3 regions of the Fictibacillus sp. S7 genome follow, and region 3 is predicted to be linked to each of the others. Evidence: riboswitches for the same ligand, from Rfam matches in the RefSeq annotation. Region 3 holds a riboswitch; each other region holds the start of a gene.

The links. Region 3 has a riboswitch for lysine ahead of lysA (diaminopimelate decarboxylase). Riboswitches for the same ligand answer to the same signal wherever they lie in the genome.
Region 1: linked by a shared signal. The riboswitch ahead of DMO16_RS13300 (amino acid permease) and the one ahead of lysA (diaminopimelate decarboxylase) in region 3 are both predicted to bind lysine.
Region 2: linked by a shared signal. The riboswitch ahead of DMO16_RS00260 (aspartate kinase) and the one ahead of lysA (diaminopimelate decarboxylase) in region 3 are both predicted to bind lysine.

What each region holds. Positions count from the first base shown of each region.
Region 1 is NZ_QJKL01000001.1:2,577,866-2,588,835, forward strand. Features, by position in the region: gene DMO16_RS13285 (hypothetical protein) at 1-31, opposite strand, end outside; gene DMO16_RS13290 (hypothetical protein) at 382-918, shown strand; gene DMO16_RS13295 (MEDS domain-containing protein) at 969-1,352, opposite strand; gene DMO16_RS24325 (hypothetical protein) at 1,288-1,539, opposite strand; gene DMO16_RS13300 (amino acid permease) at 1,656-3,107, opposite strand; lysine riboswitch at 3,203-3,392, opposite strand; gene DMO16_RS24330 (hypothetical protein) at 3,615-3,767, shown strand; gene DMO16_RS13305 (VOC family protein) at 3,941-4,228, shown strand; gene DMO16_RS13310 (TIGR00730 family Rossman fold protein) at 4,250-4,831, shown strand; gene DMO16_RS13315 (DMT family transporter) at 5,024-5,923, opposite strand; gene DMO16_RS13320 (SDR family oxidoreductase) at 6,356-7,267, opposite strand; gene DMO16_RS13325 (AbrB/MazE/SpoVT family DNA-binding domain-containing protein) at 7,507-7,824, shown strand; gene DMO16_RS13330 (P1 family peptidase) at 8,119-9,180, shown strand; gene DMO16_RS13335 (N-acetyltransferase family protein) at 9,222-9,773, opposite strand; gene DMO16_RS13340 (SDR family NAD(P)-dependent oxidoreductase) at 9,868-10,671, shown strand; gene DMO16_RS13345 (VOC family protein) at 10,716-10,970, opposite strand, start outside.
Region 2 is NZ_QJKL01000001.1:49,905-60,874, reverse strand. Features, by position in the region: gene DMO16_RS00290 (helix-turn-helix domain-containing protein) at 1-200, opposite strand, end outside; gene sdhB (succinate dehydrogenase iron-sulfur subunit) at 415-1,176, opposite strand; gene sdhA (succinate dehydrogenase flavoprotein subunit) at 1,177-2,940, opposite strand; gene DMO16_RS00275 (succinate dehydrogenase cytochrome b558 subunit) at 2,957-3,565, opposite strand; gene DMO16_RS00270 (YslB family protein) at 3,854-4,366, shown strand; gene bioB (biotin synthase BioB) at 4,491-5,480, shown strand; gene DMO16_RS00260 (aspartate kinase) at 5,518-6,753, opposite strand; lysine riboswitch at 6,943-7,133, opposite strand; gene uvrC (excinuclease ABC subunit UvrC) at 7,210-8,931, opposite strand; gene trxA (thioredoxin) at 9,125-9,436, opposite strand; gene DMO16_RS00245 (histidine phosphatase family protein) at 9,543-10,142, opposite strand; gene DMO16_RS00240 (electron transfer flavoprotein subunit alpha/FixB family protein) at 10,233-10,970, opposite strand, start outside.
Region 3 is NZ_QJKL01000001.1:516,555-527,524, forward strand. Features, by position in the region: gene spoVAC (stage V sporulation protein AC) at 1-69, shown strand, start outside; gene spoVAD (stage V sporulation protein AD) at 83-1,102, shown strand; gene spoVAE (stage V sporulation protein AE) at 1,102-1,452, shown strand; gene DMO16_RS02675 (stage V sporulation protein AE) at 1,458-2,057, shown strand; gene DMO16_RS02680 (spore germination protein) at 2,017-3,498, shown strand; lysine riboswitch at 3,568-3,746, shown strand; gene lysA (diaminopimelate decarboxylase) at 3,850-5,175, shown strand; gene DMO16_RS02690 (peptidylprolyl isomerase) at 5,248-5,682, shown strand; gene DMO16_RS02695 (DUF309 domain-containing protein) at 5,734-6,252, opposite strand; gene DMO16_RS02700 (segregation/condensation protein A) at 6,379-7,131, shown strand; gene scpB (SMC-Scp complex subunit ScpB) at 7,128-7,715, shown strand; gene DMO16_RS02710 (hypothetical protein) at 7,731-8,120, shown strand; gene DMO16_RS02715 (type III polyketide synthase) at 8,204-9,292, shown strand; gene DMO16_RS02720 (isoprenylcysteine carboxyl methyltransferase family protein) at 9,309-9,866, shown strand; gene DMO16_RS02725 (D-alanyl-D-alanine carboxypeptidase family protein) at 9,941-10,970, shown strand, end outside.

The DNA of each region.
Region 1 (10,970 bases), 2.1 Mb from region 3:
CCAAGGTAGCCGCAATCATCTTTTTTAACATGTTCTATATTCCCTCTTCCATTTTATAGTCTAAAAAACTTGTCCTCTATCATATACGGTAAGGATAACAAAAAGTTTCATTTTAATCCAAAATTTTAAAATTTGTTTTCGAGACAAATCACCGAATAACGAAGGATACCTTGTCATTTAATGGTTCCATGGATGTCCTCCATTCTAAAATGTGATCCATTTAACTATACTATCTAGAAGAGGCTTTTTTCATGGTTAACCCCTTAACTTTGGAATTTTTTTCAAGTGTTTTTAGTCCGGTTTATTTTTTTAATCAACGTATTATGTATAATGGAGTTGAGTCCAACTAACAACGATATTCTGACAACGGGAGAGTTTTTAATGATTGAAGTTGATGACGCCGGAAACGGGTGTCCGATTCTGGGAGAAGTATTTGCGGCAAGACGGATGGAAACAGGAGAGCATGCAGCCGTTTATATCCCGCTTCCACAGGAAACGGCAGACAGAACATCCAAAGAAGAGCACATCATGTCTCTTTTGGAAAAATTAAACGTGCGAAAGGATGAAAAACTTCTCCTGTGCCGTGGAAATACACTGAATGGATTCAGCCACTTTCTGGAGAAACGAGGGTACCACGTAGAACGGGGAAAAATCTCCGAAGAAACCGATCAAATCGCTGAAGCCTTTTTCATGGAGTGCCTGTATGAAATCGGCTTTCCAAGGGACTTGTCCCTGTCTGACAGAGCCTACTATGAATTTTATCAAATGGTGAAAATTTGGTACATCTGTTTTTATAACGGCAAACAAAACCTGTTTAAATCCGATCGAAAAGGCAATGTGAAACGGCGTGGATTTATGCATAACCCCGTTTACCATTATCCTCAGGTACTCGGTATGCTGTTTTATCACGACCAATAAAAAGAGACACGTTTAAAACTAATCGTGTCTCTTTGTTATTCATTATTCAGTTACTGCTCTACAAGCCGAACATCCTCATCAGTCATAAAATAATCATGGTATCTCATCAGCTTGTCCTTAAGATCATCTGAAACACGCTCGGCATTGTAGGCACATACCGTAATGACCTTTACATTTTTGAGCATTTGATCGACTTCGATTTCAAATTTTTCAAGCGTCTCTTCAAGCTCCTCCTGCGAGCCCCATTCCACATGACCCCATGTCCGGACAGAATTATCCTTTTCGATTAAAGGGGTTACAATATCAGAGAACTTGGATAAAATTGTTTCCGGATAAAAGTTGCCATTCCAGAAGTAAAAATCAAAGTTATTAATGAAATGCACGCTCTCTATCTGCTTTGGTGTTAAAGTTTTTTCCAATTCCTTTTGAATCATTGGAAAAATGCGTTCGTTTTCCAGAAACAGTATGTACTCCTATGTACTCCCCCTGCTCAATACCCGCCATAATGTAGGACACTGCGTTTTGAATATAATCCTCCACTTTATCAGAATAATAAAAGACATGAATGCCTTGACCTTGCATGGATTCCTGTTGAGTGAACTGCGTAAGGCTTTTGTTCAATTTTGTATCCCCTTCCGCCTGACGTAAATGTTAATATGTTAATTCTTCAAAAATGAAAAATATCCTTTATTTTAATAAGAAAACAGGAACCGATCGATCAGGCTCCTGTTGTTATCTTATTCAAAATCGCATTCTTTAAGAGGTACAACTTTTGTTTTGTGCTTGAACTTATAACCAAGCCATACGGCCAAGAAAACGGGTATACCAATATAGGAAACGAGCGCACCTTGCCAATCGATCGTATCGCCGGTAAAAGCGGAATAATTTTGTCCGAGAATAACGACGAAACAAAGCAGGAAGGCGAATATCGGGCCAATCGGGAACCATTTTGCCCGGTACGGAAGATCACGCAAATCCCTTCCTTGTGCCACATAGGCTTTTCGGAAGCGGTAATGGCTGATCGCAATTCCAAGCCAGGCTATAAAGCCCGACATCCCCGAGGCGTTCAACAGCCATGTATAAATGGCTCCGTCACCAAATAAGGAAGCAAGAAATGCTACTGCTCCAACTGCAGCCGTCACGATCAGCGCAGGAACAGGAACACCCCGAGAATCCAGCTTTGCCAGAAACTTGGGAGCTTTTCCGTCACGTGCCAGGTCCCACAGCATACGGGTCGATGCGTACATACCAGAGTTACCTGCAGAAAGGACAGCGGTTAAAATGATCGCATTCATGACAGATGCGGCAAAGGCGATTCCCGCTTTATCAAATACCAGGGTAAACGGACTCACGGTGATTTCACTTCTTGCCAGCCTGCTGTCCGTATAAGGAATGATTAAGCTGATCACTAGTATCGCAAGAATATAGAACAAAAGAATGCGCCAGAACACACTCTTGACTGCTTTTGGAATGTTCTTCTTCGGATCTTCAGTCTCCCCTGCTGCCACACCAAGCAACTCCGTTCCCTGAAAGGAAAAACCTGCTGCCATAAAGACGCCGAGCGTAGTAAAGAATCCGCCATTGAACGGGGCATCACCAATAGTAAAGTTTTTAAAGCCAATGGCTTCTCCGCCGAGAATTCCAAAAATCATAAGCGTACCGAGAATTAAAAAGATAATAACCGTAACCACTTTAATAAGAGAAAACCAGTATTCTGACTCTCCAAACCCTTTAACGGATAAGTAGTTCAATAAGAACATAATTGCTAAAAACAACGCACTCCAAATATAGGAAGGCGTATCAGGAAACCAGAACTTCATGATGAGCGTAACCGCTGCAAGCTCTGCCGCAATGGTGATCGCCCAGTTGTACCAATAATTCCAGCCCAGGGCAAATCCCACGGAAGGATCCACAAATTTTGTGGCATAGGTACTGAACGATCCTGCCACCGGCATGTAAGATGCCATTTCCGCCAGGCTTGTCATCAAAAAGAAAACCATGATGCCAATGACTACGAAGGATAAAAGCGTGCCCCCGGGTCCGGCCGTATGGATCGAGCCTCCACTCGCCAAAAACAGGCCGGTTCCGATGGTTCCACCCAGCGAGATCATCGTTAAGTGGCGGGACTTCAGTTTACGCTGTAGTTCTCCTGAAGCCGCTGGTGTTGAATTCTTTGCTGTGTTTTGCATAAAAAAACTCCTTTTCATTTTGGAAGGAGTGGGAAATAAAAAAAGCCGCCAAAACGCAGTTTGACGGCAGTTCTATTCTACCCGCATCATGCCTTCCGTAAGATAGCGCATCCCACTCACCGGTAATGTGAGCGTGACAGTGCTGTTCCTTTTCGAAAACAGCCCCAATTCATATTTCCAGAGATAAACATGAATTTCGGCAGCTTTTCCTTTCACACGGAGTCTATGATGTCTTTCTGCATCTCGTACGTCCTACTAATAAAAGCCGCGACCTCTACCTCATCGGATTGATGAGGATTTTTGAAATATCCAGTTAGTTGACGCTAGTTGCTATTATAAAACACGAACATTAACTGTTCAACTGTTTTTTGTTTCCAAGGTCTCTTTTGCAGCATTAATGTACGTTTGAACCTTTTCTATAGATGAGGCAAATCTTCTGACTGGGAACAGGGCCAAACGTGGCTTTTATCCGGCTTTAACTAAAAACGGGTAAGGGATCAGGACAAATTGGCCAAAATTGGTGGCTACGACCTAATCACCGGTCTTGTATTAGTGGCCTATGCCTTTATTGAAAATCTGCAGGCCACCGTTTTAATGCCTGTCGTTCTCATTGGATTCATCATACTGCTTGGATATGTGAATACAAGAATGGTTGAATAGAACCTCTCCTGCTATAAAGGATTTACAGTGCTCTTGTCAAATAGATAAATGGAGAATCATGTGAAAGGAGCGATTGAAATTGAATCGAGTTCTGTCCCCCGTCTCATGTAAAGTAAATAACGTATTTATTCACGTTACTGATTTAAAAAAAAGCCGCAGAATGGTACAGCAGACTGCTTGGGCTCCCAACGCCGGAGCACGTCGAATCTCCGGTATACAATCTCCCGGTTACGGGCGAAACAGGCTTAACCCTGGATGACCACGCGTTTGACCCGGATTTTATTTTCAGCCCTTCAAAGCACCCGCTGTTTAATTTTTTGGTAACCGATGTAGATGAAGCTTACGAGTTCATGAAAGAGAACGATATTACCATTGTCAGAGAAACGGAACGCATCGGGGATGTTGCCTTTTTCAATTTTACAGATGAAGACGGCAATGTACTGATGATCTGCAACTGTTAAAACTAAAGGAGGAATTTCAATATGAACCATATCGCTGTATTTTGTGGATCCAGGAGCGGCAAATCAGAAGTATACGTAAAGGAAGCCGCAAGACTGGGAAAAGAACTCGCTGAACGCGGCATTAGCCTCGTTTATGGCGGATCAAGTGCAGGCGTGATGGGAGCGGTCGCTGACGCCGTTATGAAGAACGGCGGCCAGGTCACAGGCATCATGCCGGAATTTCTTAAAAAACGTGAAATTGCCCACAAAAACTTGACCCAATTGGTTGTGGTGGATTCCATGCATGAACGTAAGGCAAAAATGTCCGAATTGGCCGATGGCTTTATGGTTCTTCCAGGCGGGGCCGGAACACTTGAGGAATTTTTTGAGATTTTTACATGGGCCCAACTGGGACTGCATCAAAAGCCGGTCGGTTTACTTAACACCAACGGCTATTATGACCCGCTCCTTTCGCTGTTTAACCATATGACCAGTGAAAATTTCATGGAGGAGAAGCATCATAAAATGGTGCTTTCATCGGCTGAACCCAAGGATCTTCTCGATCAATTCAGCTCCTACTCCCCGCCTAGCATTAAAAGCTACCTGACGGAGAATCGTACATAAATTAGTTTTGAAGAGGCTGGCATGTCCGGCCTCTTTTTGGATTACGGTTTTATGAAAATGACCTGATATGCAACTATTTCGTGTCGAACCGCAATTAAATTTGCCAATACCGCAAGTAACAAACTCAATCTCCCCTAACGACACCTGTAAATAAAGTAAAAAGACAGCTGATCGGATCAGCTGCCCCTATTTTTAGGCTGATTTCTTTTCAACTGTTGTTTGCTTTCTTCCAAAACCATTTACAACAAGTACTCCAGCAATCGCAACTAATCCCCCTATGAGAGATAAGGTACTTGGCCACTCGCTTAACCAAATCCAGGCGGTCAGGATCGCAACCCCCGGTTCCAAATAGATCATGCTGGCCACAGAGCTCGCTTTCCCTGCCGATAAAGCAATTGCCCATGTAACATAAGCAATCGCAGCCGGAAAAATGCCGACATACAGGGTAGAAATATGGGCTTCCAGTGTAGCATGCCCGATGGAATCTAGAAGCCCGGGAGCAAACCATAAAAACGGCAGTGTGCCCGCCCACGTCACATAGGCGGTAAGCTCAACAGGAGAATAGCGGGTTAAAAAAGCCTTCTGAAAAACAAAAAAGACGGAAGTCGCTACTGCGGCCATTAACACGAGCAGGGCACCGCCCGAAACCGTCAATGACGAGGAGCTCCCTAATGTGATCAGCACAATTCCGGTTAGACCAATAGCCAAACCCGTCCATCCTGGTATTCCAAGGTGTTCCTTCAATACAATAACAGCAAAAAGTGCTGTAAATATCGGGGCTGCTCCAATCAGCATGCCAGCCGTACCTGCTGAAATGGTTTGTTCACCAAATGTGACTCCAATATGATACATGCTGATTCCCACCCATCCGAGCAGGAGCAGCCGCAAAATATCTTGTTTTTTCGGTAATCGAAATCGGACCCCTGGCATAATTGCATACAGAATAAATGCAAATGAGGCGATTAAATACCGAACAAGCACCAGATGGCCCGCAGAGTAACCGCCGTGCAGGCTATATCGGATAGCAGCAAACGTGGATCCCCAAATAATAATCGTTATTAGTGCCATGCTTAAAGCCTTTGCGTTCATCATTTCACCTTCATTTTTTCAAATCTGAACCGTCTCTCCACTCTATCTATTTCCTTTTCTACGATCACAACTCCTTTTTTTATATCAAAAAAAGCCGCCCAATAGGCGACTTGTCTTTCAATTAAAATAAGCTCTAACGATTATGACAACTGTTCTTTTTCTTTTTCTCTTTTTTTACCTTCTTACATTTAAGAACATACTCTGAAGAAGAGCTAGAAGAGCTAGAAGAACTGGAAGAACGTTTGGATTTCTTTTTATGAGATGAACATCCACAAGAACGGTGCTGGAGGAATGACATTATGATCACCTCCTTACTCTCAAATCGAGACGAAGATACGAATCTTCTAATCTCTTAATAGAGTATGTTAAATCTGGTAGTTGGTGAGAATAATGGAGTAAAATGTGCTGTTTTCCCATAACGTAACTATCAATCTTTCATCTGTATCCCTCGGTATTTGCGGGCTTCCCGGCCGCCTCTACCTCCACAAGATACCTCCAGCAGTCCGGCCGGGTTCCGTCGACATCCGTAAAATGATAAACCTTCGCCAGTTGGCCGCTTGATAGAGACTGACCATTCCAGCGATGACGCTTGGCATCTTCAGCAAGTGCAGAAACAGCCCGTCCGATGTAACGCGGTGACTCTGAGATGACAAAATGAGGTTCTGTCTTTACGGCATCCCTCCAATTCTCCTCTGTTACCCTAAACGTCTCCAACATCAATTCCGAGCGGAGCCAGCCAGGGGTAAGCGATACTGCCGTACCACCATACGGAGAAAGTTCATGCGCCAATGCTTTTGCCATTGTGATAACTCCATTTTTTGCAAAATCATAAAACAAAGAAAGACGGTAATTGTTTTTGTTATAGTCTTCTGTTCCATCTGTCACTTCAACCACCAAGCCTCCTTTGTTTTTAATGAGCAGCGGCAACGCATAATGGCTGGTTATAATATGGGTATCAATCGCCAGGCGCAGCATCCGGAACCCTTTTTCCAAAGAGTGTTTCCATACCGGTGTATTCCACTCTGCCAGATGCTCGCTTCCCCATATATCATTAACCAAAATGTCCAATCTTCCCTGTTCTTTTTCGATCCGATGAATCAAGGTTTCCACCTGCTCAGGCACAAGATGGTCGGTTTGCACAGCAATACCCGTTCCTCCTGCTTTATTTACCAGTTCTGCCGTCTCTTCGATGGTTTCAGGACGCCCGTATTCAGAAGTTTCGGTTCGTGTGGTACGCCCCGTCACATAGACGGTCGCTCCAGCTGCACCCAGTTCCACCGCTATTCCCCGTCCTGCTCCTCTCGTACCGCCTGCCACCAGAGCCACTTTTCCCTCCAAAGGTTTCACAGTATCTGCCTCCTTGCTTTTTCCTTCACTCTATCACTAAAGGATGACATCCTCTGTCATATATAAACTGTTATTCTTTACACCCTGTTCCATGTCCGTTTTTTTTTAAAACCTTGGCTGCTTTAAAATACTTTGTGCATAAAAATCAATGCGGCTAAGTGAAACGTTTTTATTCCTTTTGAATATTCGCAAAATATGGTAAAGTTTAAATAACATTTCCTGACAAAGGAGCATGCCAATTGATTGTTGAATGTGATAAATACTATATGCCCCGAAAAAACCGTGTATTGCTGTTGCCTATACAATGGCGAGAAGAATTTAACATCTCAGAAAATGACCTATTGTCAGTACATAAAGAAAACAACAGGATCATCATTACAAAGAAAAAAAACACTACTGGCTTTTCGCCAAAATTCATCAAGATCAATAAAAAAGGCGTCATCACCATTCCCAAAGCCATCGACGATGAACTGGAATGCTGCTTGCACCAGCTTTACATCAACCAGGACGAGAATTCCTTTTTGGTTGTCCCAGTAACGACAGAAAAGAGCAGCTGATTTAATCAGAGCTGCTCTTTTCTTTATGTTATTTTGATTGCTACTTAATCTTTGCTCGCCAAACCCCTCCTGCGCCATGAGTAAAGCCGCAAGCTAAGGCAACCAGGCCAATGTAGGCCAGAACGCCAGTAACCCATGTGTTCACAACCGAATCCCAATTATTAAAAAAACGTAAAAATCTCCCCTTATTTGTACATAGAACCCTTCCCATTCTTAAAGTGCGTATAACCGTTTAACAGAAAGAGTTTTATAATAGTAAAGAAAGAATTTGGTTATGAAGGGCGGCTAATTAACATGCAGCATCAAAAACGGATACGCGACTATGGAATTCAAATCGGACGGTTGGAACCGGGGCAGCACAATGCTATTACTGATGTGAAAGGAGTAACAGTAGGCCATGTAACGCTCAGCGAAGGAAGCATTCAGACCGGGGTGACAGCCATTCTCCCCCATCCCGGCAATCTTTTTAAAGAGAAGCTCATTGCATCCTGCCATGTGATCAACGGCTTTGGAAAAACGATGGGCACAATTCAAATGCAGGAATTGGGCGTGATTGAAACCCCGATTGTATTAACCAATACTCTTAGTATTGGAACCGCTGCTGATGCAGTGATTCAATATACAATGGAGCACAACCCAGAGATTGGCCGCACCACAGGAACGGTGAACCCGGTCATTGGGGAATGCAACGATATGCTGCTGAATGACATACGCGCTCAATATGTAACGAAGGAGCACGTGTTTCAAGGGATACATAACGCTTCAACGGAGTTTGAGGAAGGCAGTGTCGGCGCGGGAACCGGTATGCTGTGTTATTCCTTAAAAGGAGGCATCGGCACCTCCTCCCGCACTTTTCAGCTCGATCATGGCACGTACACCATTGGTGCACTCCTATTATCCAACTTTGGGATATTAAGTGATCTTATGATCAACGGGCGGATGATTGGCCAGGAATTAAAAGAAGCCCTTCTGCAATCGTGGGAGGAAAAAGACAAGGGTTCCATCATGATCATCATTGCCACGGACTTGCCTGTGTCAGAGCGGCAGCTGAACCGAATCATCAAGCGATCTGTTGCAGGGCTTTCAAGAACCGGATCCATTATTACGCATGGCAGTGGTGAAATTGCCATTGGATTTTCAACCGCTATAAAAATACCACACACTAAGCCGGATGATTGTTTATCCATTCCCGTGATACATGAAGAGGATATGGATACCGCCTTCCGTGCAGTTGGGGAAGCCGTGGAAGAAGCAGTGCTGAATTCGCTGGTAACCGCTACCCATGCCGTGGGCAGAGACGGCAACGAACGGCCGGCTTTTAAAGATTTATTACATCAATTTCATATTGAGTTATAAGGACCATAAAAAACTTCCTCATCCATTGATAGATGAGGAAGTTAAATATTTTCGGCCCAAATCATATGATGGCTTCCTTCTCCCCAATAATCCTTCATAACGTACTTTGGCTCACCTAGTTTTTTTCTCCATACCATTTGAGCCTGTTTGTAGCCGCTGTCCAGGCAGAATTGATTGATTCCTTTTCCCTTCATGTCAGCAAACAGGTGATTCAACAAAGCTGTTCCTACTCCCTGTTTTTGATAGTCCGGATGGACGTACACTGTTCCAATCTCCAGCCAATCTTTCAACGCTCGGTTTGTACAATTGATGATCAGCGCATTGGCTGGTCCGTAAGAGATGGTTCCAATCATTTTTTTCTCGCGAACATCAACGGCAATCAGAAAATAATACTCTTCTCCATTACGGGTGAAATCTCTCTGCAGGAAATCCTTCTTCTGTATCATTTCCTCTTCCATCTCTTCTGTCAGATGGGATATTCCTTCCTTTTTAAACGTATGTTTAATGACCGTTATAAAAAGCTGATTCAATTCCTCCTGATCTGCCTTTTCCGGTCTTCTAATAATCATTCCGTTCACGCTGCATTTTTGCATAGTAGGTTTGCTCTCCTCTTCCAAATGAAGTTTTTAGTCCACCAAGATAGGGAAAATGTAAATTAGTAACAGTACGACAAGGAGGCCAAAACAGATGACCATTTTTTCAAAAGACGCGCTAAAAGATCAGCACATCATTATAACAGGCGCGACAGGCGGCATCGGCTGGGAAACTGCCCTGGCGTGTGCAGCAGCAGGCGCCAATATAACCATTACCGGACGTAACGAAGACAAACTCGTTACACTCAAAGGGAAGTGTGAGGAATTGAATTCAAATAATTCCGTTCATCTGTTCAGTGCTGACCTTGATGCGGAAGAAGAACGGGAAAGCTTGCTGACAGGAGCCATTGACGAAATCGGACCGGTAACGGGTCTTGTGAATGCAGCTGGAATCACCGGTGGCGGCGTCTTGGAAGACTTAAAGGAAGACGATTTAAGAAAAGTGTTGGAGCTGAACTTTATTTCAACGGTCCTTTTCACACAACTTGTCTATCGGCACATGCTGGAGAAAAAGCCCAAAAAAGGAACCATCGTAAATGTTTCCTCCCTGTCAGGTCTGAGAGGAACACCCGGCAGCAGTGCTTATGCGGGATCCAAGTTTGCTCTCATCGGTTTTACTCAGTCATTGGCGGTTGAAGCAGCCGAGCGCGGCATTCAGGTCAATGCCGTATGCCCTGGATATGTCGATACAAAAATGGGCCGTGACAGCATCGCCCGAAAAGGAAGAAAATTCGGTCGAAGCTATGAGGAGCAGCTAAAAAAAGCAGAAGCCGGAATTCCTTCCGGAAGGATCAGTTCCCCTGAAGAGGTGGCCAATACGATAGTCTTTCTGCTCACAGGCGCAGCCGAAAACATTGTCGGGGAATCGGTCAAGATCTCCGGAGGAAACGTTCTATAGGAACAATTGAAGAAGGCACGGCCAAATAGAGGTCATGCCTTTTTTTATACTGTTGCTTTTTCTTTTGAAAAGTCAATGATTCTCAAGCAGTTGCCTGATATATCCCTACAAATGGCATAGCGGCCGAGGGGAATATCCAACGGCTCTTTTACAAACGTCATGTATTCCTTATGTTCTTTATAAAATGCATCCACACTATCTACTAAAAATACCCCGCCAGCAGACAGTTCCTGTTCATCCTCCTCAATCAGCATCCGAACATCAGAATTCGGCAGCACAAGAGCCACCGTATGCTCACC
Region 2 (10,970 bases), 470 kb from region 3:
AATAATTCTACAACGGCTTGAGAGCGCCCTTTCACCCCAAGCTTTTGCATTGTGTTGGAAATGTGGTTGCGAACGGTCTTCTCGCTAATAAAAAGCTGTTCTGCGATTTCTTTGGTTGTCTTGTCTTGGACCAGTAATTCAAAAACTTCTCTTTCTCGTTTTGTAAGTAGAGGCTTCGGTCGGTAGTGTTTCTCTTTCAATGATTTCACCCCTCCTTGCTAGGGTATAAGAACTGCCAATGCACATTTGCAAATTGGAAGTATTTAGTCAACATATACTATGTCAGAAGCTTTTTAGGAGTGACTTGATTCATTGAAAAAGTCTAAGATTTCCTTCCTGACCTTTCCTTACTATGCGCCCGTTTATAAAAATAGACATAAAGAAAGCCCCTCCGATTGTGAAGGGGCTTTTCCATTATACTCGGTCGCTTCCAAAAAAGTTTTTGAACGCCTGGAATGTAGTGGCACGATTCAGAGCAGCAATCGAAGTTGTCAACGGGATACCCTTTGGACAAGACTGCACGCAGTTTTGAGAATTACCGCATGATGCAAGACCACCGTCTTCCATCAATGCATTCAAACGTTCTTCCTTGTTCATCTCTCCTGTTGGATGCGCATTGAACAATCGAACCTGAGACAAAGGCGCGGGACCGATGAAATCAGATTTGCTGTTTACGTTCGGGCATGCTTCCAGACACACACCGCATGTCATGCACTTAGAAAGCTCATATGCCCACTGGCGTTTTGTTTCCGGCATGCGGGGTCCAGGACCTAAATCATAAGTACCATCGATTGGAATCCAGGCTTTCACACGCTTCAGGGCATCGAACATACGGCTTCGGTCGACAGCAAGGTCACGTACGACCGGGAATGTTTTCATTGGGGCCAGACGAATCGGCTGTTCAAGCTTGTCAATGAGAGCCGTACACGCCTGACGCGGCTTCCCATTAATGACCATGGAGCATGCTCCACATACTTCTTCAAGGCAATTCATTTCCCACGTAACAGGAGTAGTCGCTTCCCCTTTTGCGTTCACAGGGCTTCTGCGGATCTCCATCAGCGCGGAAATGACATTCATATTCGCACGATATTCAAGCTCGAACTCTTCTTCGTACGGGGCCGTTTCAGGAGTGTCTTGTCTCGTGATGAGAAACTTAATGGTCTTATCACTCATGATTTATTTCGCCTCCGCTTTCTTTTTGGAATAGTCACGCTTACGCGGCTTGATGTATTGAATGTCCACTTCTTCATAAGAAAAATCTGGACCGTTAGTTGCAGGGTTAAAGGTTGCTTTTGTTGTCTTTAGCCATTCATCATCATTACGATCCGGGAAGTCCGGCTTATAGTGCGCACCGCGGCTTTCATCACGGTTTAAGGCACCAAGCGTAATGACTCTTCCAAGCTGAAGCATATGCCACAGCTGGCGTGTAAAGGATGCACCCTGGTTGCTCCACTTGGCTGTATCATTGATGTTGACCTTTTTGTATCGCTCCATCAATTCCTGGATTTTTTCATCCGTTTGCTGAAGCTTGTCATTATAGCGTACAACTGTAACGTTATCCGTCATCCATTCACCAAGTTCTTTGTGAAGAACATACGCATTTTCATTACCGTCCATGCTAATAATGTTATCGTATTTTTCTTGCTCTTTGCGAACCTGCTGCTCAAATACAGAAGCAGAAACGTCATCCGAGCTTTTTTCAAGACCGTTTACATATGCAGCAGCTGCAGGGCCCGTCTGCATTCCACCGAAAATGGCAGAAAGAAGTGAGTTGGCACCCAAACGGTTGGCTCCGTGGTATTGATACTCACATTCACCCGCAGCGAAAAGACCAGGGATGGTGGTCATCTGGTTAAAGTCAACCCACATGCCTCCCATGGAATAATGGACAGCAGGGAAGATTTTCATCGGAACTTTACGAGGGTCATCCCCCATGAATTTTTCATAGATTTCTATAATTCCGCCAAGCTTGATGTCCAGCTCTTTCGGATCTTTATGAGAAAGGTCAAGATAGACCATGTTTTCGCCGTTGATTCCCAATTTTTCATCTACACACACATGGAAAATTTCACGTGTAGCAATATCACGAGGAACAAGGTTTCCATATGCAGGATACTTTTCTTCAAGGAAGTACCAAGGTTTACCATCTTTATAGGTCCAAACGCGACCACCTTCACCACGGGCTGATTCACTCATAAGACGAAGCTTGTCATCCCCCGGGATTGCTGTTGGGTGAATTTGAATGAACTCACCATTTGCATAATCAACACCTTGCTGGTATAGAGAAGCTGCTGCTGCACCAGTATTGATAACAGAGTTCGTAGATTTACCAAAGATAATTCCAGGTCCTCCGGTCGCCATGATAACAGCGTCCGCAGCAAAGCTGTGAATCTCCATGGATTTTAAGTTTTGGGAAGTAATACCACGGCAAACTCCTTCATCATCGACGATCGCGGACAAGAATTCCCAACCTTCATATTTGGTAACCAGGCCGGCTACTTCATGGCGTCTTACTTGCTCGTCCAACGCATACAGAAGCTGCTGTCCGGTTGTTGCTCCGGCAAATGCGGTTCGGTGATGCTGTGTTCCCCCGAAACGGCGGAAATCAAGCAATCCTTCCGGTGTACGGTTAAACATTACACCCATGCGGTCCATAAGATGGATAATTCCTGGTGCCGCTTCGCACATCGCCTTTACAGGAGTTTGGTTGGCAAGAAAGTCTCCCCCATAAATCGTATCATCGAAATGGACGTACGGAGAATCCCCTTCCCCTTTTGTATTTACAGCCCCGTTAATTCCGCCCTGTGCACATACAGAGTGGGAACGTTTAACAGGAACCAGCGAAAACAAGTCAACCTTCATACCGGCTTCAGCTGCCTTGATGGTAGCCATCAGCCCGGCAAGGCCTCCACCAACAATAATAATATTTCCTTTACTCAAGATGGTTCACCCCTTCTTAAATGAATGCAAAAATAGTTCGGACACTCACGATCGCAAGCGCAACAAAAACGCCCATCGTCACGTAAGTAGAAATTCTCTGTGATCGAGGCGAAACCGTAAGACCCCAGCTGACAAAAAATGACCATAAACCGTTTGAAAAGTGAAATACGGCGGAAAGAACACCGATTAAGTAAAATGCCACCATGAATGGTGAGCTTAAAATGTCTGCCATCATCTGATAGTTTACTTCTGCTCCAAAGGCTGCTGCAATTCGAGTTTCCCAAACATGCCAGGAAACGTAGATTAGAGTAATAACTCCAGTTACACGCTGTAAAAGATACATCCAGTTACGGAAATACCCATAACGGCTTGTGTTGTTCTTTGCCGTAAAAGTAATATAAAGACCGTAAATTGCATGGAAATAGAGAGGAATAAAAATAACAACCGCTTCCAGAATATAACGGAATGGTAAGTTGCCCATAAAATCTGCTGCATTATCAAACGATGCTGCCCCTTTTGTTGCAAAGTAGTTTACAACGAGATGCTCTAGTAGAAATAGTCCTACCGGGATTACACCGAGTAATGAGTGTAGCCTTCTTGTGTTAAAACTTCGACTGCCTGCCATTCAATTTGCCCCTTTCTAAATTACCTCTGTCTTTTTTGAAACCACTGGTTTCTCTCCGTCCCTTTTTGAAAGCTATTCCTCAGCGCTTGAAGTAAAAAAGATGATCGTTCATGCGTTAACTTAATAACATGTTTCATTTTACTCCCATCGTTTGACACCGTCAAGAAAACGTTAACATAAAAATTTCAAAAAAGTCTTGATTTAAAAGGGTTTTTTCAACGTTATCGCTCGCGGAAAATTCGACAAATATGTGACTTTTTATAGAGTTCTCGTATTATTCAGGCTATAATGGAAAACGTAGAAAGCGGGGAGATCGAAATGGAACAACATGAGAACATCCAGCAAAGCGAGGAAAAGGCAACAAAAGAAACTCCACCTGCTGGAGGTGTTCCGGTTTTCGGCTATGAACTTTTGAAAAACATTCTGCTGCCGGAATTGCTTGGTAAAGAAGAACGCAACATCCTGTATTGGGCCGGACGCAGCCTGGCAAGGAAGTTTCCTTTAAGCTCAACGGAAGAACTGGTTCACTTTTTTGCAGAAGCCGGTTGGGGAAGCTTGATTATTGCCGAAATGAACAAGAATGAGATGATATTGGAACTGTCTTCTCCACTCATTGACAAACGCTTTGAACTACAGGAAAACCCCACCTTCGGCCTGGAAGCAGGGTTTATTGCAGAACAAGTACAAAATCAGCGAAAGTGCATCTCGGAAACCTATGAAACGGTAAAGCGTAAAAATAAAATTCAATTTACTGTACAATGGGACCGAAAAGACGAAACATCCACCGAAAAACTAGCTTAAGTCCACTCACTATGAAACCGGCATGCCGGTTTTTTTTATTTTTACTTCCTAATTGACAACTTTATGGCCCGTCCCTTAATGTTAACTTGTAAATTATTTAAGTTGACAATCAGGAGGGAATTCTATGGACTGGACCCAGCTTGGAAAAGATGTGATCAACGGAAAAGTGCTTACCCATCAAGAAGCCATGAGCATTCTGAAGTCTTCGGATGATGAACTGCTTCCCCTTCTTCAAGGCTCATTTATCGTGAGAAAGCATTACTTTGGAAAGAAGGTAAAATTGAATAAAATCATCAATACAAAATCCGGCATGTGCCCCGAAGACTGCGGATATTGCTCGCAATCTTCTGTTTCATCTGCATCAATTGAAAAATACACAATGATGGATAAAGAAACCATTGTCGCCGGGGCAGAGAAAGCCTATCAGCAAAATGTCAGAACGTATTGTATTGTCTCAAGCGGGCGCGGACCACTCCAGAGAGACTTGACAACCGTGATCGAAGCCGTAAAGGAAATCAAATCCTCGTATACTATGAAAATATGCGCCTGCCTGGGCATTGTCAGTGAAACTCAAGCACAGCAGCTTAAGGAAGCAGGCGTAGAACGATACAACCATAACATCAACACATCGGAAGACCACCACAGTGTCATCACGAACACCCATACATATGCAGACAGGGTCTCCACCCTAGACAAAATAAAAGAAGCCGGCCTTTCACCTTGTTCGGGAGTCATCATCGGCATGGGAGAAAGCAACAAGGATATTATATCTATGGCCAAGTCGCTCCGGGAGATCGATGCGGATTCGATTCCCGTCAATTTCCTTCATGCCATTCCGGGCACTCCTCTTGAAAACATGGACAATCTGAATCCACGTTTCTGCTTAAAGGTACTGGCTTTGTTCAGGTATATGAACCCTGCGAAGGAAATCAGAATATCCGGCGGCAGGGAAGTTAATCTTCGCAGCCTTCAGCCGCTGGGGCTTTACGCGGCGAACTCCATTTTTGTCGGGGATTATCTGACGACAGGCGGACAGGAAACTACTGCAGATCATCAAATCCTTGAGGACCTCGGGTTTGAGATCGACTTTTTGAACGATAAGGCAAACGTATAGAAAAATAAAACGTCCGGGCAAAATGGCCCGGACGTTATTATGCGTGTTGAACTGGTACTCTCGCGTCCAGTTCAAATACATCATGAAGTGTCTCAATAGCATTAATCATATCCTGCTGCCCAACTACAGTGGATACTTTGATCTCTGAGGTACTTACCATTTTGATCATAATATTCTGATCAGATAAAGCCTTAAACATTTGTGCCGCGACACCAGGATTGGAGATCATCCCTGAGCCGACAATAGAAACCTTCGCCAGTCCATCTTCGTGGAGAATTTGGCTGAAACCAAGCTGTCCTTTGTTCTGCTCCAAAAGCTGGACCGTCTCATCAAAAATGGCACTGTCAATGGAGAAGGAAATGTTGGTTTTTTCCTGCTTGTTTACACTTTGAATAATAATATCAACATTAATGTTATTGTCCGCGAGCAAAGAAAATACAGACGAAAGTGTATTCAATCCGTTCGGGAGATTCTCAATTGTGATTTTGGTAACATTGCCTTCAAAAGCCAGTCCTCTTACCACTAGATTGTTTTCCATTTCTGCTTCCTCCTCAACGATTGTTCCACGTTCCTCTTCCATACTTGAACGAACTTCAAGCTTTACTCCGTAATTCTTGGCAAATTCAACAGCTCTTGGATGCAGGACCCCTGCCCCCAAATTGGCCAGCTCAAGCATTTCATCATAAGAAATGGCAGCCAGTTTCCGCGCATGCTTCACAACCCTGGGATCGGTGGTAAACACACCGGTCACATCCGTATAAATTTCGCACTTGTCCGCACGAAGGGCTGCAGCTATAGCAACAGCTGTTGTGTCCGAGCCTCCCCGACCTAGAGTCGTAATCCTTTGCGACGCTGTCCACCCTTGAAATCCGGCAACGACTGCTATTTTCCCTTCATTTAAGAGCGTTTCGATTCTTTTCGTATCAATGTCCAATATTCTCGCATTGCCATGAAGGCTCTCCGTTTGGATACCCGCCTGCCATCCGGTGAGAGATTCCGCCGGGTGACCGGCCTCCTCAAGAGCCATGGCTAACAATGATATGGTAATTTGTTCACCTGTGGTGAGCAGCATGTCCATTTCCCGTTTGGATGGTTTGCTTGTGATTTCTCCTGCCAGCTTTACCAAATCGTCGGTTGTCTTGCCCATGGCAGAAACAACCGCAATCACCTGATTTCCTTCATTTGCTGCCTGAATAATCCGTCTGGCCGCATTCCTGATTTTTTCGGGAGTACCTACACTTGTCCCTCCGAATTTTTGAACGATTAACGCCACAATGGTCCATCCTTTCTCATCCGCAAAAAGTTGTTATGCTAAAAAGACACCCAGATATGGCCAGCCAAGTCCTGGCTTCCACTTTTTCAACAGACTGTAAAACTGTTTATGAATACAAAAAAGCAGCAATAAGGAAAAGACCTTATTGCTGCTTGAATAGGCAACAGTAAGCCAGCATGTTTTCCCCTCATGTGAGATAGTCCTCCACACATCCTCCGGGCAAGGAATGTGTGACAGCCCTGCATTTATTCAATGCAGGTCCAGCCTTAAGAAAAAGGAAGTTTCCTAAAGCTTCGGCAAAAATCCCCTTTCAGCCACCGTCATAAGAGCTCCTTCTCTTCCGGTTGCCTACTATTGGTTTTTGCTCCTCTACCATCACTTCAAAAACTGAAGTATGGCGCTCTATTAAAATTTGTATTTAGTGTAGCAAAGCAGATTTTAAAAATCAACCCTTTTTTATGATGGATCCTTTTGCAGCGCCTGCATGATTTCTTCTGCTACCCCCATGGGGATGCCTGCTGCCCGGAAATCCTCCATAGTCGCCTCTTTCATCTTTTTTATGGATCCAAATTTTCTCAGCAGCAGTTTTTTTCTTTTTTCACCGACACCCGGGATATTATCAAGGCTGGAACGAAACATGCCCTTATCCCTGACCTGACGGTGGAACGTGATGGCAAAACGGTGCACCTCATCTTGTATGCGCTGCAGAAGATAAAACTCCTGGCTGTTTCTCGGCATTTCCATAATTTCCGGAGGGTCTCCCATTAACAATTGAGACGTGCGGTGTTTTTCATCCTTCGCTAATCCGCCCACCGGGATAAAGAGATTTAATTCATTTTCAAGAACATCCTGCGCTGCGGCAATCTGGCCTTTTCCGCCATCAATGATTATCAGATCCGGAAGCTGTCCATTTTCCTTCAGAATCCGTGAATACCTTCTCCGCACGACCTCTTTCATGGAAGCATAATCATCAGGACCGGTTACCGTTTTAATCTTGTATTTCCGGTACTCTTTTTTGTTTGGTTTACCATCCTCGAAAACAATCATCGCCGACACCGGGCTGGTGCCGTGGATATTTGAATTATCAAATGCTTCTATCCGGTAAGGGGCCGGGATGTTCAGCTGCTTTCCAAGGCTTTCGACCGCTTTGATTGTCCGTTCTTCATCACGCTCGATAAGTGCAAACTTTTCTTTCAGCGCATTTTGGGCATTCTTCGTGGCAAGATCAACAAATTCTTTCTTTTGCCTTTGTTTTGGCTGCGACACCTTCACCTGAAGCAGCTCGTTCACCATATCCCCGTTTACCTCTTGAGGCAAAATAATTTCTTTGGGGAGGATATGGCTTTTTTGCAGGTAAAACTGACCGATAAACGTTAAGAAATCCTCGGAGGCTTCTCCATAGAACGGAAAAAGGGAAACGTCTCTCTCGATCAGTTTGCCCTGCCTGATGAAGAAAACCTGAACACACATCCACCCTTTGTCGTAATGATAGCCAAACACGTCTTTGTCGGCCATATCAGCGGTCATCATTTTCTGCTTCTGCATAACGGCATCGATATGCTGGATCTGGTCCCTGAGTTCCTTTGCGCGTTCAAAATTAAGCTCTTCTGATGCCGCAAGCATTTTTTTCGTTAATTCTTCCCTAACTTCGGGAAAACCGCCATTTAAAAACTTCACGATCTCATCGACCATCTTTTTATTCTGTTCCTTCGTAATATCATACACACAAGGCCCCAGACATTGTCCGATGTGGTAGTACAGGCACACTTTATTTGGCATATGATCGCATTTGCGCAGCGGATACAAACGGTCCAGCAGCTTCTTGGTCTCCTGGGCGGCATAGGCATTGACAAAGGGCCCGAAATACTTGCCCTTATCTTTTTTTACCTTTCTGGTATATAACAGCCTTGGCTGTTCCTCTCCGGTTATTTTCAGATAAGGATAGGTTTTATCATCTTTCAGCATGACATTAAACTTCGGATCGTATTTTTTGATCAGGTTCATTTCAAGAAGGAGAGCCTCAAACTCCGAGGAGGTAATGATGTATTCGAAATCCGCAATGTTCGCGACCAGACGCTGAGTTTTCCCATCATGCGAACCTGAAAAATAAGACCTTACCCGGTTCTTAAGGACCTTTGCTTTACCAACATAGATAACCTTTCCGAACTGGTCTTTCATGAGGTAGCATCCTGGCTGATCGGGAAGTACTGCCAACTTTTCTCTTATAATATCCAACGTGCCTCTCCCCCCTTTTTCTATGTAATATCATAGCATGATACCCTTAATTTTGCAGTTCATAAGAACAGACGCTCTCTATAATTAATGCCAAGAAAAAGGCCAGCCATATCATGGCCAGCCCTTTCTTCGTTTTTTATTTGTGTTTGTTTAACAGTTCGCCCAGTGCTTCTTTCGGCTGGAAGCCTACAACCTGGTCAACGACCTCACCATTTTTGAAAACGATAAGAGTTGGAATGCTCATTACTCCATATTTTCCGGCTACTTCCTGGTTTTCGTCAACATCAAGTTTTACTACTTTTAGATCTTCGTTCTCGCTGGCAAGCTCTTCTAGAACCGGCGCGATCATTTTACAAGGTCCGCACCATGGTGCCCAAAAGTCTGCTAGCACTAAGCCTTCACTTGTTTCTTGGCTGAACGTCTGATCAGTTGCATTTACAATTGCCATATTAAAATTGCCTCCTTAATTTCAGCATGTAAACAGAGTATATCATCAAACCTAATTTACATCTATTTGTTTGCTCATGCTTTATCGTACCCAAATTGTGACAGAATCAAACCCTGCCATTCATTGGTGAGGGAACCTTGAGGTGAGCGTTACAATTAAACAACAGGCACTCCCATTGCTGCTCCCTATAGTTCAGGATACTCACTGATGTATTAAAGAGTGAAGCTTCATACTCCGCAGCTTTCATCATATCCCTGATCAGTGTACCGATAAATGCCCCATGGCTGATGACCATTACTTTTTTTCCTTCATGGTTTTCAGTCAGCTCCTGAAGAAACTGGTATCCTCTCTTCAGGACCTCTTCCTTCTTTTCAATTCCATGTTCAAGGTCGTTCCATTGCTCTCCCCATCGCTTGATCCGACCGGCTTCATCCGTTCCTTCCAGGCGCCCGAAATTCATTTCGCGTATCCGCGAATCCGTGGCCAGAGGCGCATGAAGGACTTCTGCAATGATACGCCCTGTCTCATGGGCACGAGAGAGTGAACTGGTCACAATGAGATCCCAATGTTCTCCCTCAAACCGCCCGGCCAAAGCACCCGCCTGAGCCCGTCCATCCGCATTGAGCGGAATATCTATGATTCCCTGAATTCTTCCCGCGGCATTCCAATCGGTCTGGCCATGTCTTACAAATGCTAGTGTCGTCAAGTTGCCCACTCATTTCTTCAGATTTGGACCCATTGTAACATTTATGGGGCTGTAAAAACAAAAAGCCGGCAGAGACCGCCGGCCCTTTGCTTATGATTTCACCAGAACATTCTTGAATTCTTCGGTTAACAGGGGAACGACTTCAAACAAATCCCCAACAATGCCATAATCGGCAACAGAGAAGATGCTCGCTTCCGGATCCTTGTTAATTGCGACGATAACCTTAGAATTGGACATGCCGGCCAGATGCTGAATCGCACCTGAAATTCCGCAAGCGATATACAAATCCGGTGTTACCACCTTGCCTGTCTGACCAATCTGCAGGGAGTAATCGCAATAGTCTGCATCACACGCTCCGCGGGAAGCACCTACCGCTGCCCCCAGTACATCTGCCAATTCCTGCAACGGCTTAAAGCCATCCTGGGATTTTACACCGCGCCCTCCTGCCACGATAATTTTCGCTTCGGAAAGGTCAACGCCTGTGGAAGCTTTTCTGACCACATCTTTAACAACCGTGCGTAAATCCTTTACATCAACCGCTAAAGCAGAAACATCTCCCGAGCGGCTTTCATCGATTTCAAGCGGCGTGATATTGTTCGGTCGGATGGTGACGAATACAAGTCCGTCTGTGATCACTTTTTTCTCGAACGCTTTTCCAGAGTAGATCGGACGGGTAAATACCACATTTTCTCCGGCTTGCTCAAGCGACGTCACATCGGAAATCAATCCGGATTTCAGGCGGGCTGCAAGTCTTGGAGAAAGGTCTTTCCCCAGCGCTGTGTGCCCAAGTACCAATCCATCGGGTTTTTCCTGGTCAATCACTTGCAA
Region 3 (10,970 bases):
ATCGTCTTCGGAGCTGTGTCTGCTTATATTTTCGGAATGATACGATATGCGTTCAAAACGCTAATGTAAAGGAGTGAGGAACATGAAGCTGCAAGGAAGACAGACGTGGAAATTTGGAGATAAGGTTTTCCTGAATTCCACAGGGACAGCAGTTGGCCCGATGGAAAGTGAAGGGCCGCTCGGTTCTTTATTTGATGTAAGATACAATGATTTGCACTGTAATGAAAAAAACTGGGAACTTGCGGAACGGCGTTTGATGGAAGACTCCATCGCAAGTTGCCTTAACAAGGCCAAACTGACGAATGACGACATTAACTTTTTTCTCGCCGGTGATCTTTTGAATCAGGTAGTTACGGCAAACTATGTGGCGCGCGGCAATGAGATTCCATTTCTGGGCGTTTTTGGCGCCTGCTCCACATCAATGGAATCCCTGGCCGTGGGTGCGGCATTGGTAGATGGCGGGTTTGCCCAAAGGGTTGTGGCGGCTGTCAGCTCTCATAATGCAACGGCTGAGCGGCAATTCCGTTATCCGACGGAATACGGCGGTCAGAAACCGGATACCGCCACATTTACGGTCACAGGGGCCGGGGCTGCACTGATCAGCAGTGAACCCTCATCGGTCAGAATCACATCTGCCACGATCGGAAAGGTTCATGATCTTGGCATAAAAGATCCATTTGATATGGGCTCGGCCATGGCTCCAGCGGCAGCAGACACAATTATGGCGCATTTGAAAGAGACCGGCATGGCCCCCGAAGAGTATGATCTGATTGTGACGGGTGACCTGTCAGGGGTGGGAGCCCCCATTGTAAAGATGCTCTTGAAGGAAAAAGGAATTGATGTCTCGGGTAATCACAGAGACTGCGGATTGATGGTATACCGGCCGGACCAGGAAGTATTTGCAGGGGGAAGCGGCTGCGGATGCTCAGCGGTGGTCACGTATGGCCATTTGATAAAAGAACTGAATTCCGGCAGCCTGAAGCGGATTCTTGTAGTGGCAACCGGAGCCCTCTTAAACCCGACGATGATCCAGCAAAAAGAATCCATCCCTACCATTGCTCATGCGGTGGCTCTTGAAGGAACCAAGGGGGGAAGCAACTGATGGATTATTTATGGGCATTCCTTGTGGGTGGTGCTATTTGTGTGGTGGGCCAGCTGCTGATCGACATTTTTAAACTGACCCCTGCCCACGTAACAACCTCCTTTGTTGTTCTTGGTGCATTGCTTGATGCATTTGGCATTTATGATAATTTGATCAAGTTTGCCGGAGCCGGGGCAACTGTCCCCATTACAAGCTTCGGACATAACCTCCTTCATGGAGCGATGGCTTCAGCGGAGGATCATGGTTTTATCGGAATTGCCATGGGAATATTCGAGCTCACTTCAGCAGGGATTTCATCCGCGATTTTGTTCGGTTTTCTTGTGGCCTTGATATTTAAGCCGAAGGGGTGAATCTGGTGGGAAAAAAACGCGTCATTCTGATAACAGACGGGGATCTTTATGCACTGCGTGCGGTAGAGCATGTCGCCCGCGAAATTGGAGGACGCTGTATTTCCCACTCATGGGGCAATCCTTCAAGGTTAACCGGCCAACAGCTTGTATCCCTGATCTTAAAAACGCCATATGATCCCGTGCTCGTCATGTTTGATGACTGCGGATTCCGTGGGGAAGGACCGGGGGAACTGGCTATGCGCGCAGTATGCGGACATCCGGGAATTGAAGTTCTCGGGGCCATAGCAGTTGCTTCAAAAACACGTCATTCCGAATGGACAAAAGTCCACTTCTCCATTGACCGCTATGGAAACTTTACGGAATTTGGCATTGATAAGAGCGGGCTCCCTGATCTTGAAACAGGGAGGATTAACGGTGACACGGTTTACATTCTTGATGAATTAAACCTGCCGATCGTCATTGGGATCGGTGATATCGGAAAAATGGCTGGACATGATGCGGTGGAAAAGGGGGCACCCGTCACCAGCCTGGCGGTGGCGACCATCCTGGAAAGGAGCGGATTTAATGCAGGAATCAAAGGAAAGACAGAAGACACCAATCAGTAAAAAAATCCAGGAAAACGAACATGAGCTGAAATCGAGGCTCGGGATTGGTGTCAGTTTTGATGTAGGAGTCAGAAAGCTTCATGTCTTGAAAAAGGAAGTTCAGATCTACTATTGCACGGGGCTATGCGACAGTCTCTTTATCATTGAAATTATGCGGGAGATCATGGACATGGATCATGGGCACCGTGCGCCTTCCAATGTCAAAGAAATTTTGCACGATCACCTTTCCCATCAGCAGGTGGAGTTGACGGATAACCTGGAGATTGCCATAGACAGAATGCTTTCCGGACTGATTTCTGTATTTTTGGAAGGCGAAGACCAGGCATTCATCGTTGATGTAAGAAGCTATCCTGGCCGTCAGCCGGAAGAACCGGACACTGAGAAAGTGGTCCGTGGCTCAAGGGACGGATATACCGAGAACATCATCATTAATACAGCTCTGACCCGCCGGCGTATCCGCGACGAGCGGCTGCGTCATGAAATAATGCAAGTCGGAAAGCGTTCCAAAACGGATATTTGTATATCTTATATTGAGGATATAGCTGATCCAGGGCTTGTCGATCTTGTTAAACAAGAACTTCAGAGTATTGATATCGATGGTATCCCCATGGCCGATAAAACCATTGAAGAATTTCTTGTGAAACAAGGCTGGGATCCTTTTCCGCTTGTCCGGTATACCGAACGGCCGGATGTTGCGGCCCAGCATTTAATGGAAGGCCATGTTCTCGTAATCACCGATACGAGCCCAAGTGTTATCATTACACCGACAACCTATTTTCACCATGTACAGCATGCAGAGGAATTCCGTCAGACGCCGATGGTCGGGGCTTTTATCCGCTGGGTCCGGTTTACCGGCATCATTGCCTCGCTTCTCCTCCTGCCGCTCTGGTACCTTTATGCTACACAGGAAGGACTGCTGCCATCGAATATCGATTTTATCGGACCAAACAAAACGACGAATATCCCTTTGTTCCTGCAAATTGTCTTTGCGGAAATCGGGATTGAAATCCTGCGAGTAGCCGCGATACATACCCCCAGCCCGCTTTCGACGGCGATGGGCTTGATCGCAGCGGTGCTCATTGGCCAGATCGCCATCGATGTGGGACTGTTTGTTCCGGAAGTCATATTATATGTATCAGTCTCAGCGATCGGAGGGTTTTCTACCCCAAGCTATGAACTCAGTGTTGCCAACAAAATGCTCCGGCTCGTCCTTCTGGTGCTAACGGCCATCTTCCATGTGCCCGGGCTTGTCGTAGGCGCCACTCTGCTGCTTCTGTATCTTGCTTTTGTGAAAAATTTAAATACGCCCTATCTGTGGCCTTTTATCCCATTCAACGCCAAGGCGTTTGTGCAGATCATGATCCGGCTCGCTGTGCCTCTATCGAAAGTCCGGCCGAGCATCGTTCATCCGCAAAACAGCAAAAAGCAGCCAACTTCTTAAGAAGTGTTGCCGATTATCAAAATTTGTGATAAATTTGTTCATAACAATTGGATATGCCTCATTTATAAATAATGGGGTAGAGGCGCAAAGCGGATGAGTAGGATGATGGAGTGAATGGACATGATGAAATCATTTTAAAGGCCAATTTGCCGAAGTGTGGGAATGATCCATCCATTCTCATGCTGGGCCGCTGCCGAACAGACAGCGGACTGTCACTGCAATGCTTGCAGTGGAGAACTATTCCGGCAAATGGGGGTACGGTAGTAGACAGCCAGTGTACCTTATACATGGGCTGTCTTTGTTTTTTTCGTCGGAAAAGAATCTCTGCAGGATAGAAAAGGGGAGATTATGATGTACTTACATGGCACAAGCTCGATTAATGAAGATAATCATTTGACGATCGGCGGGCTGGACACGGTTCAGCTGGCACAAAAATACGGAACACCGCTTTATATTTACGATGTGGAATTGATCAGGCAACGCGCAAGGTCGTTTAAAAAAGCGTTTGAGGAACAAGGCATAAAAGCCCAAGTGGCTTATGCGAGCAAAGCATTTTCCTGCCTTGCGCAGGTCCAGCTGGTGGCAGAGGAAGGCTTAAGCCTGGATGTTGTTTCCGGGGGAGAGCTTTATACAGCTCTTGCTGCTGGATTTCCTGCAGAACGCATCCATTTTCATGGCAACAATAAAAGCTATGATGAGCTACAATATGCCTTGAAGTCCGGAATCGGATGCTTTGTTGTGGATAATTTTCATGAGCTGCGCATGCTTAATGAGCTCTGTGACAAAATGAATACACAAACGTCCATTCTTCTTAGAATCACTCCTGGTATCGAGGCTCATACCCATGAATATATTCTAACGGGACAGGAAGATTCAAAGTTTGGTTTCGACCTTCAGAATGGCCAGGCGGAAAAAGCAGTGATTGAAGCACTGGATTCAGAAGCAATTACCCTTCTTGGGGTTCATTTTCATATCGGTTCGCAAATTTTTGAAACAGCGGGTTTCATTCTGGCCATTCAGAAACTGTATGATTACCTTGCCAAATGGAACAATGAATTGTCCTTTTTTCCCAAAGTTTTAAATCTTGGTGGTGGATTTGGGATTCGTTATACAGAGGCAGATGAACCGCTCGAGCCCAAAGAATACATTGAAGCGATGATCGGTGAAGTGACACGACTATCTGCTTCAAATTCAGTTTCAGTACCTGAAATCTGGATTGAACCCGGCCGTTCGCTCGTTGGTGACGCAGGAACCACCATCTATTCGGTCGGCTCACAAAAGGATATTCCTTCGGTCAGGCATTATGTGGCAGTAGACGGAGGGATGAGCGATAATATCAGACCTGCACTATATCAGGCCCAATATGAAGCGGCACTTGCCAACCGGGCGCGAGAAAAAGGAACAAAAAAGGTGTCTATTGCAGGGAAATGCTGCGAATCCGGGGATATGCTCATATGGGATATTCTTCTGCCCGAAGCGCAAACCGGTGATTACCTTGCTGTATTCTGTACAGGGGCCTATGGCTATTCCATGTCCAACAACTACAATCGTATTCCAAGGCCTGCGGTTGTATTTGCGGAAAATGGAGAAGAACAGCTCGTCGTCAAAAGAGAAACCTATGAAGACCTGCTAAGGCTGGACCTGCCGTTAAAAAACGGCGTATTGGCCGGTAATTAATCAAGCTCACTGGACGCTCGGCCAAAAAAAGCATAAAATAGGGAAGTATGCTGAATTCAGGAGGTAATATACATGAAAAAAGGTTCAATTGAATTTGAAAACGGAGAAAAAATATCAATCGAGCTGTTTCCGGAAGAAGCACCCGGAACGGTAGCAAACTTTGAAAAGCTTGCAAACGAAGGGTTTTATAATGGGGTAACTTTCCACCGTGTTATTCCCGGCTTTGTAGCACAAGGCGGAGATCCTACGGGAACAGGGGCAGGCGGCCCTGGGTATACCATTAAATGTGAAACCGAAGGAAACCCTCACAAGCATGTCGCTGGTTCATTATCCATGGCGCACGCAGGAAAAGACACAGGCGGAAGCCAGTTCTTCATTGTACATGAGCCGCAGCCTCATTTGAACGGTGTTCATACCGTTTTCGGACAAGTGACAGAAGGCATGGATACCGTGCTTCGCATCAAGCAAGGCGATGTCATGAAAGAAGTCAAAGTCTGGGAAGAATAATAGCAGAAAAAGCCTCCATTTTAGGAGGCTTTTTTATTTGTTTCCATTTTCTTATTCCGCTGTTTTGTTTTTTCGTTTTTTTTGTGCTTCCCGCTCACGAATGATTTCGCTGCGGTCCCGGGTCCGGTGTTTATGGATAATCTGGTCATTATCCATATCGCTCACAGCTCCCCATAAGGAACCATGTTTCATTATGGATTGGCAGCACACATCAAGAAGACCCTCATCTGTAACAGGAAGATTCATGTCGGTGTAGGGGCTGCGGGTGGAGATATCACTGAGCCGTTTTTTTAACTGATCAAGCAACAGGGAATGATCAAGACCCAGTTCTGTAAGGTTCTCTTTTTGGCTGTTAAGGCGTTTAATAGCACTTTCCATCATTCTGCGCGCCCCTTCATAGTTGCTCCTTCGTTGATGATAAAGGGAGACAGCAATCTGAATCAGGCCCACCCAGACGTCATTTTGCATGCCTTCTTTTTTCCAGTGTTCTTCGAGGACTTCATGGCACTCGAAATAATCCCTTGTTCCATGAAAGTATGCCAGAAAGTCAATATAAGCTTCAGGGTACATTGAAGGTCCTCCTTCGGACAGGTTCTTCTTTATTCTACTAAAAAAAGAGAAAGCAAAAAAGGAACTCCCTTTAAAATATGGTATAATTCCGATACAAGATACATTGTAGAAACAGAGGTTGCGAGAATGAAATACAGCGTGAAGATAGATGCATTTGAAGGTCCTCTGGATCTGCTTCTGCATCTTATTGGTACGTATGAAATTGACATTTATGATATCCCGGTCGCGGTCATAACGGAACAATATATGAATTATATACATACCATGCAGGAATTAAAACTGGATGTAGCCAGCGAATATTTGGTAATGGCTGCTACACTGCTTGCCATCAAAAGCAAAATGCTTCTTCCCAAACAGGAAGTTCTCGATTCCGATGATCAGCTTGATCTGGATGAGGATGACGACCCGCGGGAGGATTTGGTACGAAGACTGGTGGAATACAGGAAATTTAAACAGGCCGCGCATGATTTGAAAGAAAAGGAAACGGCGAGAAGCATGATTTTCACCAGAGAGCCAATGGATCTCACTTCCTATGAAAATGAGGAGGAAGCCCTGAATCCTGTTGCCAATGTAACGATTTATGATATGCTGGCGGCCATGCAGAAAATCTTTGCGAAAAAAATGGAGAGGGTTCCAAGAAAGACGACCATTGAGCGTCAGGAAATTCCGATTGAAACGCGGATGCAGCAAATCATTCAGGACATCAGAACCTCGGGCAGAAAGAAATTTTCAGAGCTGTTTACCACTTCGAGCAGGGAGCACCTTGTTGTTACGTTTCTCGCTGTCCTGGAGCTTATGAAAATGAAAGAAGTAGAATGCGAGCAAGAAGATAACTTTAGCGAAATCTTTATTTATGCACCAAAGGAGAATGAAGTTTGAAGCAATCAGCAGAACAGAAAGCAGTCATTGAAGGACTGATCTTTGTATCCGGAGAGGAGGGCATTGACAAAAAGCAGATGGCAGATGTTCTGCAGGTTAGCTTGACAGAAGTTGAAGCACTGCTAGAAGAACTGCTCAATGACTATCGGTCGGGCTCAAGAGGAATGGAAATTATCGAAATCGCCGGTTCCTATCAATTTGTGACAAAGCGTGAGCATGCATCTTATTACGAGCGGCTGGTCGCAGCTCCGTCACACACCAGTTTATCCCAGGCCGCCCTTGAATCACTGGCGATCATCGCCTATAAGCAGCCCATCACCCGGGCAGAGATTGAAGAAGTAAGAGGGGTAAAAACTGAAAAACCGCTGCAGACTCTCTCATCGAAGGGATTGATCGCCGAGATGGGCAGGGCTGAGGGAACAGGGCGTGCCATTTTGTACGGAACGACCAAGAGTTTTCTTGAACATTTCGGCTTGAAGTCCCTCGAAGAACTTCCCCCACTTCCTGAGCAGGTCAATGACGGGTCCATTGAAGAGGAAGCAGACTTGTTTTTTTCAAAGTTTCAGGAAACCATGGATGAATGAAAAGGAGCTGAGGATTTGTTGGAAATTCGATCATTTGCCGGATATGAGCTGCAAAAAGCAAAGTCTAATTCCCCTGAGGACCTTTTTAACCGTTCGGAAGTCAAGTATACCCATCAGGGGAAGGACCGTTCCTTTGAGTTGCTGTATGTGAGATTTCTAGAAGAACAATTGCCGGATCTCACAGAGCAGCTCACGATGGAAAATGGAGAGCAGCTCGCTGTGAAGGACATTGCTGCTCTTGCCTGCCTGATGCAGGCGGATGGCTATCTTGAACGCCGGAAAGTATATATCAATAATCAGGATCAATTCTCTATTCTGTTTCAGAATCTTGACTGGAACAAAGTGAAAAAGATCTGGGTCCAGTTGGAACAGCATAAGTCAAATCCTAAAGAATGCCTCCTTTAAACAGGGGGCTTTTTTCTATTTACAAGCGTAAAAGGAAAGGAAAAAGGGAAAACTCATATAACTACTTATTCGGAGGTTCGTTCATGCCTAAAATTCTATCCGTCCAAACAACAAACCTGCCCCACAAACTGGAACAGGAACAAACACTTGAATTTGCAAGAGGCTTATTTCGCCGCTCGTTTAAGGACATTGAACGGCTTTTGAAAGTCTTTCATAATGGAGAAATCAAAACGCGCTATTTCGCCAAGCCGATCGAATGGTTTGCCGAACCCCACTCTCTGCAGGAGAAAAATGACTCATATATCGAGAGTGCGACCCGGTTTGGCGGCCGGGCCATTCGAAAGTGCTTGCAGGAATCTCCGTTTTTAAACCGTCCGATTGATTATCATGAAATTGATGCCATCTTCTTTATTTCCAGTTCAGGCTTAGCCACACCGAGCATCGAGGCCAGGATTATGAATAAATTGCCGTTTTCCCCGCATACCAAGAGAATCCCCATCTGGGGTCTTGGCTGTGCAGGCGGGGCTTCCGGGTTTTCAAGAGCTTATGAGTATTGCAAAGCGTTTCCGGACGCCAACGTGCTTGTGCTGAGTGTGGAACTTTGCAGTCTGACGTTTCAGCATGATGATCAAAGTAAAAGCAACCTGGTGGGCACGTCACTATTTTCGGATGGAGTAGGCTGCGCCTTGCTTTGCGGGGATGAATCTGAGGCGAGGAGCGCCTCATCTCTGGACGCTGTGCCGGAAGTGAGAGATACCATGTCAACCCTCATGCCAAACTCTGAAGAGGTGATGGGATGGGATGTGAAAGACAACGGATTGTATGTCGTGTTTTCCAGTGACATTCCTAACATCATTCGTGGCTGGCTGAAGCCCAACGTGGATCAATTTCTTGAACGCAATGCCCTTACCGGCCGTGATATTCGTCATTTTATTGCTCACCCCGGCGGAAAGAAAGTGCTGGATGCCTATGTGGATGCTTTGGACATGCCTCTTGAGAAATCGGATGTCTCCAAGGCTGTCCTTCAGGAATTTGGGAACATGTCATCCGCTACGGTCTTTTATGTGATGGAACGTTTTATGGCAAGAATGCCTGAAAGAGGGGATACCGGTCTAATGGCTGCGCTGGGACCGGGATTTTCATCTGAATTGCTTTATATACAATGGAGATAAAAAAGGGGGCGGATCCATGCTGTTCTGGATTTTTTTTGCAGTGCTGGTGATTCAACGGCTTGCAGAACTTTTGATTGCCAGAAAAAATGAAAAATACCTGCTTTCCAAAGGAGCTTTTGAAGCAGGACGGGAACACTACAAATGGATGGTCGGCATACATACGTGTTTTTTTATTTCGTTTTTAGTGGAAGTACTTTTGTTTAATAAACAACCGGCATTTTGGTGGTGGATCCCTTTTTCACTATTTCTTCTTGCCCAATGCGCTCGTGTTTGGTGCATCTCCTCTTTAGGCCATTTCTGGAATACGAAGATCATTATATTGCCCGGTGCTCATGTGGTGGCCAAAGGACCATACAAATATATAAGACATCCAAACTATGTCATCGTTACCCTTGAAATTATTACGATTCCTTTAGTGTTTCAAGCCTATTTCACAATGGTGCTCTTTCTCATTTTAAATGCGGTTATTCTGTCTGTCCGAATACCGGAAGAAGAAAAGGCATTGCAGAAGGCAACCAATTATAACGCCCATTTTGAGGGGAAGCATCGGTTCCTGCCAGGCGATGATCGCTGACTGGAAAGAATTTACCAATCATAACCGTCCGTTTTTTGCATAAACTTGTACAAAACAACTAAGGACGGGATACCATGCGCTATTCAACGAAAAAATGGACAATGCTTATTATAGTGGCTGCACTTCTGATGACCTGCATGCTTCCTCAAGTAAAAGCTGCAGGGCCTGGTGTATCAGCTAGGGCCGCTATTTTAATGGAACAGGAATCAGGAAGGATTCTTTATGCCCGCAATGAACACCGTCCCATGCGCATTGCAAGCATTACCAAGATCATGACAGCGATCCTTGCCATTGAATCGGGCAAGCTATCTGACCGTGTCACCATCAGTGATAGGGCGACACGGACGGAAGGTTCTTCTCTCTATTTAAAACTGGGGGAGCATATTTCCCTGAATGATCTCGTATATGGATTGATTCTCCGTTCAGGCAATGATTCAGCTGTGGCCATCGCCGAATATGTGGGCGGCAGTATGGATGGGTTCGTTTATCTGATGAATCAAAAAGCCCGTGAAATCGGAATGAAGAACACCCTGTTCAGAAATCCGCATGGTCTTGATGACCACGATGACCATTATTCCTCCGCCTATGATATGGCGCTGCTTACCCGGTATGCGATGGAAAATGAAAAGTTCAGGGAGATTTCCTCCTCTGTTATGTACCGGTCGCCACAAGAAGGCGAGAAATGGGAACGGGTTTGGAGGAATAAAAATAAAATGCTGAAGCTGTACCCCTATTCCACTGGCGGAAAAACGGGCTATACAAAGCTTGCTAAACGCACCCTTGTATCCACCGCCAAAAAGGACGACATGGGGCTGATCGCCGTTACGTTGAATGATCCCAATGACTGGGAAGATCACGCTGCCATGTTTAACTGGGGGTACCGGACGTTCAAGCTGACCAGCCTCGTTAAAAAAGGGGTTGTAGACGGGATTAAGCTTAAAGCGTATGAAAATAAAATTGAAGCGGCAAGGGACCTCAATTACCCCTTGATGAAGGGGGAGAAAAGGGAGATCCAAAAATCGGTGAATCTGTATCAGCCGCCAAAAGGAGGAAAATGGAAAAAGGGAGCAGTGCCTAAACCAATTGGCAAAATGAAGGTGATGC